One region of the Streptomyces sp. NPDC008317 genome, then DNA from elsewhere that is predicted to be linked to it. Evidence: riboswitches for the same ligand, from Rfam matches in the RefSeq annotation. Region 1 holds a riboswitch; each other region holds the start of a gene.
The links. Region 1 has a riboswitch for S-adenosylmethionine ahead of ACFY9V_RS24510 (putative leader peptide). Riboswitches for the same ligand answer to the same signal wherever they lie in the genome.
Positions count from the first base shown of each region.

Region 2: another riboswitch for S-adenosylmethionine. It lies ahead of ACFY9V_RS06570 (aminotransferase class V-fold PLP-dependent enzyme); the one in region 1 lies ahead of ACFY9V_RS24510 (putative leader peptide).
Region 3: another riboswitch for S-adenosylmethionine. It lies ahead of thrC (threonine synthase); the one in region 1 lies ahead of ACFY9V_RS24510 (putative leader peptide).

Region 1 covers NZ_JBIBFQ010000007.1:424,312-427,576, reverse strand. Annotated here, with positions in the region: gene ACFY9V_RS24515 (LLM class flavin-dependent oxidoreductase) at 1-1,050, opposite strand, end outside; gene ACFY9V_RS24510 (putative leader peptide) at 1,218-1,349, opposite strand; SAM riboswitch class IV at 1,384-1,495, opposite strand; gene ACFY9V_RS24505 (GNAT family N-acetyltransferase) at 1,566-2,357, opposite strand; gene ACFY9V_RS24500 (FAD-dependent oxidoreductase) at 2,402-3,265, opposite strand, start outside.
Region 2 covers NZ_JBIBFQ010000002.1:335,741-339,005, reverse strand. Annotated here, with positions in the region: gene trpD (anthranilate phosphoribosyltransferase) at 137-1,201, shown strand; SAM riboswitch class IV at 1,313-1,429, shown strand; gene ACFY9V_RS06570 (aminotransferase class V-fold PLP-dependent enzyme) at 1,594-2,964, shown strand; gene ACFY9V_RS06565 (NAD(P)-binding domain-containing protein) at 2,961-3,265, opposite strand, start outside.
Region 3 covers NZ_JBIBFQ010000006.1:429,743-433,007, forward strand. Annotated here, with positions in the region: gene ACFY9V_RS22090 (MoaD/ThiS family protein) at 1-139, opposite strand, end outside; gene thrC (threonine synthase) at 136-1,428, opposite strand; SAM riboswitch class I at 1,446-1,575, opposite strand; gene ACFY9V_RS22100 (glucosyl-3-phosphoglycerate synthase) at 1,781-2,749, shown strand; gene ACFY9V_RS22105 (trehalose-6-phosphate synthase) at 2,867-3,265, shown strand, end outside.

The DNA.
Region 1 (3,265 bases):
GTGGCCGAGCGCCGCCGGCCGCAGCCGGTAACCGGTCAGCCCGGCGTCCTGCCACTCCAGCAGCAGGTCGGCCAGTTCGGCGGGCGTCCCGGCGAAGACGGTCGCGTCGCTGGTGTACGGCTGGTCGAGCAGCGCGTCCAGCCGGTCCCTGCGGGCCTCGGCCGCCGCGCGGTCGGTGTCGAGGAAGACCACCAGATCGCCGAAGACATGGACCGGTTCGGCCTCCCGGCCCGCGGCCCGCTGCTCGGCGCGGATCTCCGCGACGATCGCCGCCGCCTGCCCCGCGTCGTGCGGGGTCACATAGCCGATGTCCGCGGCGCGCCCCACCAGCCGGTACGGCACGGTGGCGTGCGCGAGCGCGGTCACCGGCGGCTGGCCCTGCGGCGGGCGCGGTGTGATCGAGGGGCCCTTGACGCCGAAGTGGCGGCCCTGGAAGTCGATGTAGTGGAGCTTGTCGCGGTCCACGAAGCGGCCGGTGGCCACGTCCCGGATCTCCGCGTCGTCCTCCCAGCTATCCCACAGCCGCCGCAGCACCTCGACGTAGTCCGCGGCCTCGTCGAAGAGGTCGGTGACCAGGTCCTGGACGTGCGGCTGGTCGTACTCCTCGATGCGGAACGGCGGGAATTCGCGGCGGCCGAAGTGCGCGGCCTCGTGCTGTCGGGCGGAGATCTGGATGCGCAGCCCGGCCCGGCCGCCGCTCACGTAGTCCAGGGTGGCGATCGCCTTGGACAGGTGGAACGGCTCGGTGTGCGTGGCGATCAGGGTCGGCACCAGACCGATGTGGCTGGTCAGCGGGGCGACCCTGGACGCGATGAGCACGGCGTCCAGCCGGCCGCGCACCTGGTCGGTGCGCTCGTCGGGGTCGCCGTACCCGGTCGACTGGAGCCCGAGGGAGTCCTCGATGGTGACGAAGTCCAGCAGGCCGCGCTCGGCCTCGGTCACGGCGTCCGCCCAGTAGGCGGCGTCGAACAGTTCGCCGGGTCGCGCGTCCGGCTCCCGCCACGCGGCCGGGTGCCAGCCCGCGCCGTCCAGGGCGACCGCGAGGTGCAGCGGCGGACGGGCGGCGGACGCCGACGGAACGGACGAAGGTGATGAAGCGGGCTCGGGGGAGGCGGAGGAGGACAGGGATGACGGGTGTGCGGACACGGCGAAGTGCCTTCCTGATCGACCGGAGGAGGACACGGCCGCCCCATGGCGGTCGCGTCGGCGGGGTCAGATCAGGCGCAACAGAGCGCGCCGGCGACGCGCTGGAGATCGATGTGCTGGCGCCCGTACAGATGCACGACGGGTCCGCGCGGGACGAGGGTGCGCACGTCGGCGCGGTCGAAGTCCGCTCGCACTGTCGTCACCCCCGTCCGGGCGGTACGGCCGGGGGCCGTACCGGAGTCGCGCTTGCGGGTCCGGTCGGGACCCGCCTGGTTGTCACCTGGAGCACCCCGCCGCGAGGGAGGGTTGCCGGTCAGCCAGCCAGGGCTTGTCGCTGACACTCATCACCTGAATTCGACGCTATCTCGCGGATACCGTCCCGCGCAATGGCGTCCGTCACCGGTGTCCGTCACCGGCGTTCATTCGCCCGCGCCGCCGGTGCCTTCCGCGTCGCCGTCGCCGCCCGGCACCCGTACGCCCCGGAAGTGCGTAGTGCGGCGCAGCGCGAAGCCGATCGACTCGTAGAGCCGGATGGCGTTGACGTTGCTGCCCGCCGCGTGCAGGAACGGGCGGTCGCCCCGGCCGCGGATCCCGGCCGCCGTGTGCCGCACCAGCCGGGACGCCAGGCCCTGGCCGCGGAACGCGTCGTCGGTGCACACGGCGCTGATCTCGGTCCAGCCGTCGAGCCGCAGCCGCTCACCGGCCATGGCCACGAGCTTTCCGTCGCGGCGGATGCCGTAGTAGGCGCCCAGTTCGATGGTGCGCTGCCTGAACGGACCCGGCTTGGTCCGCTCGACCAGGTCCAGCATCTCCGGTACGTCCGCAGGGCCGAGCGGGCGCGCCTCCGGATCGGCCTCGTCCAGCAGCGCGTCGGTCCCGACGAGCTGCACGCCCTCGGCTCCCCACTCGCTGCGCCACCCGTCGGGCGTGGCCGGGACGCCGGCCAGCGCGAAGGTCGCGCCGGGACCCATGAGGGCGGCGAGGTCCGCCCACGCGGCCGGATCGGCGGGGTCGGCGAGCGCCACGAAGGGCGAGACGTCCTCCGGGTAGCGCGCGGCGGAGCCGACGACTTGCGCGAGATGGCGGTGCGCCCCGGTCAGCGCGGCCCAGGCGGGGTTGTCCAGAGGGTGCGGCGACGCGGGAAAGACCTGGTCGCCGGTCGGTCCGGGGTTCTGGGGCTGCTGCTGCGGGTGCTGAAGGCTGGTCGACATGGTCGCCGTGACTCTCCGTTCTGCTGTCGTACGGCGCGTCGCCGTCACTGCGCTGTCGCCGGGCGGTACGGACGGCCGATCGCGAACCGTCCTGACCCCGGACGGCCGTCCACGAGGTCGGCGGCGATTTCGCCGACCACTGATGCGAACTTGAATCCGTGCCCGGAAAATCCCGCGAGGACGGTGAAAGGTCCCACACGGTCGATCACGAAGTCATGATCGGGGGTCGTGGTGTACAAGCAGGTCACCGGGGTGGGCCGGGTGTGATCGACACCGGGCAGCCACCGGGCGGCGTACTCCTGGAGCCTGCCGAGGACCACGGGATCGGGCGTGCGGTCCCGGTCGTCCGGGTCCACGACCGGGCCGATCCCGTGGAATCCGGCCTTCACCCCGTCGGCGCTGCCGAGGCCGTACACGCCCGCGGCCTCGTCGATACCGGCCCCGCCGTGGTGGATGAAGGCGGGCCAGTCCGGCGCGTCGGGGGCGGGGAAGTGCACCGGCTGCTCCTGGGTGACGCGCAGCGGCGGCGGGCCCTCGGTGACCTGGCCGAGCGTGCGGGCCGCCCAGCCGCCGACGGCCACGACCACGGCGTCCGCGGCGATCACCTCGTCCCGCGCGGTGACCACCTCGGCGCCCGAGCCGCGCCGCCGCAGCGCGCTGACCTTGACGCCGTGCCGTACGGTCGCGCCCTTGGCCCGCGCGGCCTGCTGGAAGGCGGCCACCGCGTCGTCGGCGTGCAGCCGCCCGGCCTCGGGGTGGAACAGCGCGGTGGTGTCCGCGACGAGCCCCGGCCAGCGCTCGGCGGCGGCCCGCGCGGTCAGCTCCTGGCTGGGCCGCCCAGCCCCGCGCAGCGCGTCCCGCAGCGCCGCGGTGGCTTGCGCGGGCCCGTGGTCGACGGCCCCGGTCAG
Region 2 (3,265 bases), on a different contig from region 1:
GGAATCCCCCTCAGGGGAGTCCCGGGCCCGGCCCTTCGGCGTCCGCCGTCCGCAGTGCGGGCAGGGAGCCGTCGGGCCCCGCGGCGCGGATAGGCTGAGCGCGCAGTTCCCCATCCCACCACCAGGAGCGTGGACCATGAGCGTTGTGACCCCGGCAGGCGGCGAGAGTCCGGCGACGCGGTCCTGGCCGGACGTGCTGACCACGCTGCTGGCAGGGCGGAATCTGGGTGGGGACGACACCGCGTGGGCGATGGACGCGATCATGCGCGGCGAGGCGAGCGACGTGCAGATCGCCGGGTTCGTCGTCGCGCTGCGGGCGAAGGGGGAGACCGTCGAAGAGGTCTCCGGCATGGTGCGGTCGATGTACGCGCACGCGAACACCATCGAGGTGCCCGGCGCGACCGTGGACATCGTCGGCACCGGCGGCGACCGGGCGAAGACCGTCAACATCTCCACCATGTCGGCGATCGTGGTCGCGGGCGCCGGGGCGAAGGTCGTCAAGCACGGCAACCGCGCCGCGTCCTCGGCCAGCGGCGCCTCCGACGTCCTGGGAGAGCTCGGCGTCAATCTGCAACTGACGCCGCAGCGGGTCGTGGAGGTCGCGGAGGAGGCGGGCATCACCTTCTGCTTCGCGATCAAATTCCACCCCGCGCTGCGCCACGCGGGCACCGCCCGGAGCCAGTTGGGGGTGGCGACCGTCTTCAACTTCCTCGGCCCGCTGACCAATCCGGCCCGGGTACGGGCGCAGGCCACCGGGGTCGCGGACCCGCGGATGGCGCCGATCATGGCCGGCGTGCTGGCCGAACGCGGCTCGTCCGCACTGGTGTTCCGCGGTGACGACGGCCTGGACGAGCTGACCACCACCGCCACCTCCCAGGTGTGGGTGGTGCGCGACGGCAAGGTGGAGCAGACCGCCTTCGACCCGCGGGACGTCGGCCTGCCCCTGGTGCCCGTGGAGGCGCTGCGCGGCGCCGACGCGGCCCACAACGCGGACGTCGCCCGGCGGCTGCTCGCGGGCGAGACCGGGCCCGTACGGGACGCCGTGCTGCTCAACTCGGCGGCGGCGCTGGTGGCCCTGCGGCCCGGCAGCGGGCCGTTGGAGGAGCAGATCGCGGCCGGTCTGGTGACGGCGGCCGAGTCGATCGACTCGGGCGCGGCGGCGGCGACGCTGGAGCGGTGGGCGGCGGCGAGCAACGCGTAATCGCCACTGTGGCGGAATTCGGATAGGTCCCCCGGGGACCGAGCACACGACGCTGTCCAATTTCTGGACGGCGTCTTGTGCGTTCGGCGCCTTGTGGCAGAATGCTGTCCAGGTCACGAGTGACAGCGTCAAGGCCCCGGCTCGCTGTCCGGCAACCCTCCGTCCGAGGCGGGGTGCCCCGGGTGATGACCAGGCCGTGAGCAGCGAGGCTCATGGCAAGCCGGACTTGGGGAGTTCTTTCATGAGCAAGCGAATGCGATAGGGCCTGTCGGCCCGGTTCCGCCGTTCCGCCTTTCGTTCGACGTTTCCATCCCGCGCTTCTGTACCGCGAGCCATTCCTTTTCGGCTTCAGATGTGCGGTGATTTCGCCTGCCGTAATCCGGGAGATCGCCATGACTGTGTCCATCGCTGCCACCGACCGTGAGATTTGTACCCCGCTGCCCGTTCTGGGCCGGGACGTCCTCGTGCCGCTCGTGACGGGCGGCGAAGTGACGTACGCCGCGCTCGACTACGCCGCCAGCGCCCCCGCGCTCCAGCGGGTGTGGGACGACGTGGCCGCCTACGCCCCCTACTACGGCAGCGTGCACCGCGGCGCCGGCTACCTCTCGCAGCTCTCCACCGACCTGTTCGAGCAGAGCCGGGTCACGGTCGCGGAATTCCTCGGCTGTCGGGCCGAGGACCAGGTGATCTTCACCCGTTCGACGACCGACTCGCTCAATCTGCTCGCCGCCGTCATCCCGGCGGGCACCCACGTCTTCGTCTTCGAGACCGAGCACCACGCCTCGCTGCTGCCGTGGCAGACGCGGGACGACGCGCGGGTCACCGTCCTGGGCGCGCCGCGGACGCCCGAGCAGGCCGTCGCCGCGCTCGACGTGGCCCTGCACGGCGCCCCCAAGGGGCCCAAGCTGGTCTGCGTCACCGGCGCCTCCAACGTCACCGGTGAGCTGTGGCCGGTACGGGAGCTGGCCGCCGCCGCGCACCGGCACGGCGCCCGTATCGTCCTGGACGCCGCCCAACTGGCCCCGCACCACCCGGTGGACATCGCCGCGCTCGACGTCGACTGGGTCGCCTTCTCCGGCCACAAGCTGTACGCGCCCTTCGGCTCCGGTGTCCTCGCGGGCCGCGCCGACTGGCTGCGCGAGGCCGAGCCGTACCTCGCGGGCGGCGGCGCCAGCCGCAAGGTCGCGCGGCGCGCGGACGGCGGAGTCGACGTCGAGTGGCACACCACCGCGGCGCGGCACGAGGCCGGGTCGCCGAACGTCATCGGCGTCTACGCCATCGCCGCGGCCTGCAAGGCGCTGACCGAGGCCGGGTTCGACCAACTCGTCACCCGTGAGCAGCGGTTGCTCGCCCGGCTGCGGGAAGGGCTCGCCTCCGTGCCCGAGGTGCGGGTGCTCTCCCTGTTCGGCGAGGACGCGCCCCGGGTCGGCGTGCTCTCCTTCGTCGTCCAGGGCTGGAACAGCTCGCACTTCGCCGCCGCGCTCTCCGCCGAGTACGGGATCGGTGTCCGCGACGGTCTCTTCTGCGCCCACCCGCTGGTGCGTACGCTCCTCGGCGCCGAGGGCGACGACCCGGGCGAGTGCGGCGCTCCCGAGGCCGCGCCCGGCGAGCGCGTCCTCAACGCCATCCGCGTGAGCTTCGGCGCGGGCACCCCCGAGGAGCACGTCGACCGCTTCGTCCACGCCGTCCGCACCCTCGTGCGCGACGGCGCCCAGTGGAACTACCGCACGGAGGACGGCCGCTGCGTGCCGGACAGGCGCTAGCGCCTGTCCGGCCGAACACGAACGGCGCCTTCGGTGCGGGACTCGATGGCCTTCAGGACGGCGATCATGTCCGCGGCCGGGTCGGTGGCGGCGGTCTCGGTGAACAGGGCGAGGCAGGTGTCGAGCAGGGGAGTGGCGGTGGCGGAGGCGCGGGCGGCCTCCGCGATGAGGCGGTTGTTCATGAGGACGTCGGCGGCGGCGGCCTGGACGGTGAAGTCGCGGGCGAGCAGCTTGGGGGACTTCATACGGGAGACGCCGCTGGCCATCGGCCCCGCGTCGAGCACGGCGAGGAACTGACGGG
Region 3 (3,265 bases), on a different contig from region 1:
GAACGCGCGCCGAAATGCCCGCGTGATTCTTCTCCAGCGAGTCGATCACCTCGGCCAGCGTGCCGCCCTCGGCCGGAACCTCGGCCTGGCCGCCGGTGTAGGTGCGGAGAATGGTGGGGATACGAACAGAAGCACTCATGCGAGGCCAGCCTCTCGGAACGCGTCAAGGGTCGGGCGGATGGTGGCGGTCGGGCCGGTGGTCGGTGCCACCGCGTCCAAAGTCTTCAGTCCGTCGCCGGTGTTGAGGACGACGGTCTCGGCGGCCGGGTCGAGCTGCCCGGTCTCGATCAGCTTCTTCAGCACCCCCACGGTCACCCCGCCCGCGGTCTCCGCGAAGATCCCCTCGGTGCGCGCGAGCAGCTTGATCGCGTCCACGACCTGCTCGTCGTTCACGTCGTCGACCGCGCCACCGGTCCGCCGGGCGATGTCCAGCACGTACGGGCCGTCCGCCGGATTGCCGATCGCCAGCGACTTGGCGATGGTGTCCGGCTTCACCGGCCGCACCACGTCGTGCCCCGCCTTGAACGCCGCCGAGACCGGCGAGCAGCCCTCGGCCTGGGCGCCGTAGATCTTGTACGGCTTGTCCTCGACCAGGCCGAGCGCGATCAGCTCGCGCAGGCCCTTGTCGATCTTGGTGAGCTGGGAGCCGGACGCGATCGGGATCACCAGGTTGTCGGGGATGCGCCAGCCGAGCTGTTCGCAGATCTCGTACGCCAGGGTCTTGGAGCCCTCGCCGTAGTAGGGCCGCAGATTGACGTTGACGAAGCCCCAGCCCTCGCCGATCGGGTCGCCGATCAGCTCGGAGCAGAAGCGGTTCACGTCGTCGTACGAGCCCTCGATGCCGACCAGTTCGCCGCCGTAGACCGCGGCCATGACGACCTTGCCCGCCTCCAGGTCGTGCGGGATGAACACGCAGGAGCGGAAACCGGCGCGCGCGGCGGCGGCGCCGACGGCGCCCGCGAGGTTGCCGGTGGAGGAGCAGGAGAGCGTGGTGAGGCCGAAGGTGCGAGCGGCCTCCAGGGCGATGGCGACGACGCGGTCCTTGAAGGAGTGCGTCGGATTGCCGGAGTCGTCCTTGATGTGCAGGCCGCCGGTGATGCCCAGTTCACGGGCGAGGTTGTCGGCCTTGACGAGCTTGGTCCAGCCCGGGTGGAGGTTGGGCTTGTCGGTGACGTCGGCGGGGACCGGCAGCAGCGGCGCGTACCGCCAGATGCTGGTGGGTCCCGCCTCGATCCGCTTGCGCAGCGACTCGGGGTCGCCGAGCGGCAGGTCGTACGCGACTTCGAGGGGCCCGAAACACTCCTCGCAGGCGAAGATCGGGCTCAGCGGGAAGCGGGTGCCGCACTCCCGGCAGGACAGCGCGGAGGCGGGTCCGAAGGGGGGAGTGCTGGTGCTGTCGTGGGTGCTGGCGACGGTCTGCACAGCCATGATGGCGAGGCCCTTTCTCCTCATCTTCCTTGTGACGTACGTCGCCACAAGACGGAATTGGCACCTTCCCCACCGTGTGACCTCGCGGTCGGCGGGAGGGTTGCCGGGGCTTCAACGGGCCGTTCCCTCTGCCCCTCTGGATGAGCGGTATGGCGCCTGCCCGCCTTCTGTGCGGCGGCGACGCGTTTGTCCCGCGCTACGACCCCCGGCATGCGGCGGTCATACGCGTTGTTCAAGACTGTAACCGACAAGCGTGACAGTTGAGATAGTCGTCCGAACGGCGAGATGGCCGCTGGGGCGGCCGTCCGGCTGGTTTCTGAGGGCTCCCACCGTACGAAAAGGGGACGGGATCGTGCTCGATGAGGTGGAGCGGTGGCTGGAGCGGCGGTCCTGGTCCGCCGCCGACCGGCCGCTCGACCTGCTGCTCGCCGCGAAGCGGGCCGCGGGGCCGCAGGGCACGGTCAGCGTGGTGCTGCCCGCGCTCGACGAGGAGGCGACGGTCGGCGAGATCGTGGCGACGATCCGCCGCGACCTGATGACCGACGAGGTGCCGCTGGTCGACGAGCTGGTCGTGGTCGACTCCGGCTCCCGCGACCGTACGGCGCAGGTCGCGGCGCGGGCCGGGGCGCGGGTGGTGCAGCGCGACGCGATCCTGCCGCGGCTGCCCGCGCTGCCCGGCAAGGGTGAGGTGCTGTGGCGGTCGCTGCTGGTCACCCGCGGCGAGATCGTCTGTTTCGTGGACGCGGACCTGCGCTCGTTCGACTCGCGCTTCGTGTCGGGGATCGTCGGGCCGCTGCTCACCGAGCCGGACGTGGAGCTGGTCAAGGCGATGTACGACCGGCCGCTGGAGACCGGCGGCGCGGTGGTGCCGGCGGGCGGCGGGCGGGTCACCGAGCTGGTCGCCCGGCCGCTGCTCAATCTGCACTGGCCGCGGCTGGCGGGCTTCGTCCAGCCGCTGGGCGGGGAGTACGCGGCGCGGCGCTCGCTGCTGGAGCGGCTGCCGTTCCCCGTCGGGTACGGCGTGGAGCTGGGCATGCTCATCGACGCCCTGTCCCTGGCGGGGCTCGACGCGCTCGGGCAGGTGGACGTGGGCGTCCGGCACCACCGGCATCAGGACGGGCAGGCGCTCGGGCGGATGTCGGCCGCCATCTATCGCACGGCGAGCCTGCGGCTGTCCCGGGCGCCCCTGGTCCGCCCCCGCCTCACCCAGTTCCACCGGGACCCCTCCGGGGGGTTCACCCCGCTCACCCACCCCGTCGACGTCGACGAACGCCCGCCCATGGCCCACCTCCCCGAATACCTCGCCCGCCGCGCCGCCTGACGGCTCCCCCGCCAGGCGCCCGCGCCGCCGGGGCCGCGGGGCTGACCGGCGCGGTCTCCTACGGAGCAGGAGGGTCCACGACGTTTGGGGCGGAGCCCACGCGGCTAGGCTGGCGGCATGGTCGAAACGCGTGCGGCACGGATTCTGGTCGCTTCGAATCGGGGGCCGGTTTCGTATGCGCTGGGGGACGACGGGGAGCTGAGCAGCAGACGCGGCGGCGGCGGCCTGGTGTCGGGCCTGAGCGCGATCGGACCCGAGGCGGACGCGGTGTGGGTGTGCGCGGCCCTGGGCGAGGGCGACCGTGAGGCGGTACGGCGCGGGGTCGGCGAGCCGGGCGCCCGGATGATCGCCGTCGAGGAGAGCGTCTTCGAGGCCGCGTACAACGACATCGCCAACTCGGTGCTGTGGTTCGTCCACCACCTGCTCTACCAGACGCCGTTCGAGCCGCTCTTCGACGAGGACTTCCGCGGCCAGTGGGCGGCGTACCAGGCGTACAACGAGGCGTTCGCCGAGGCG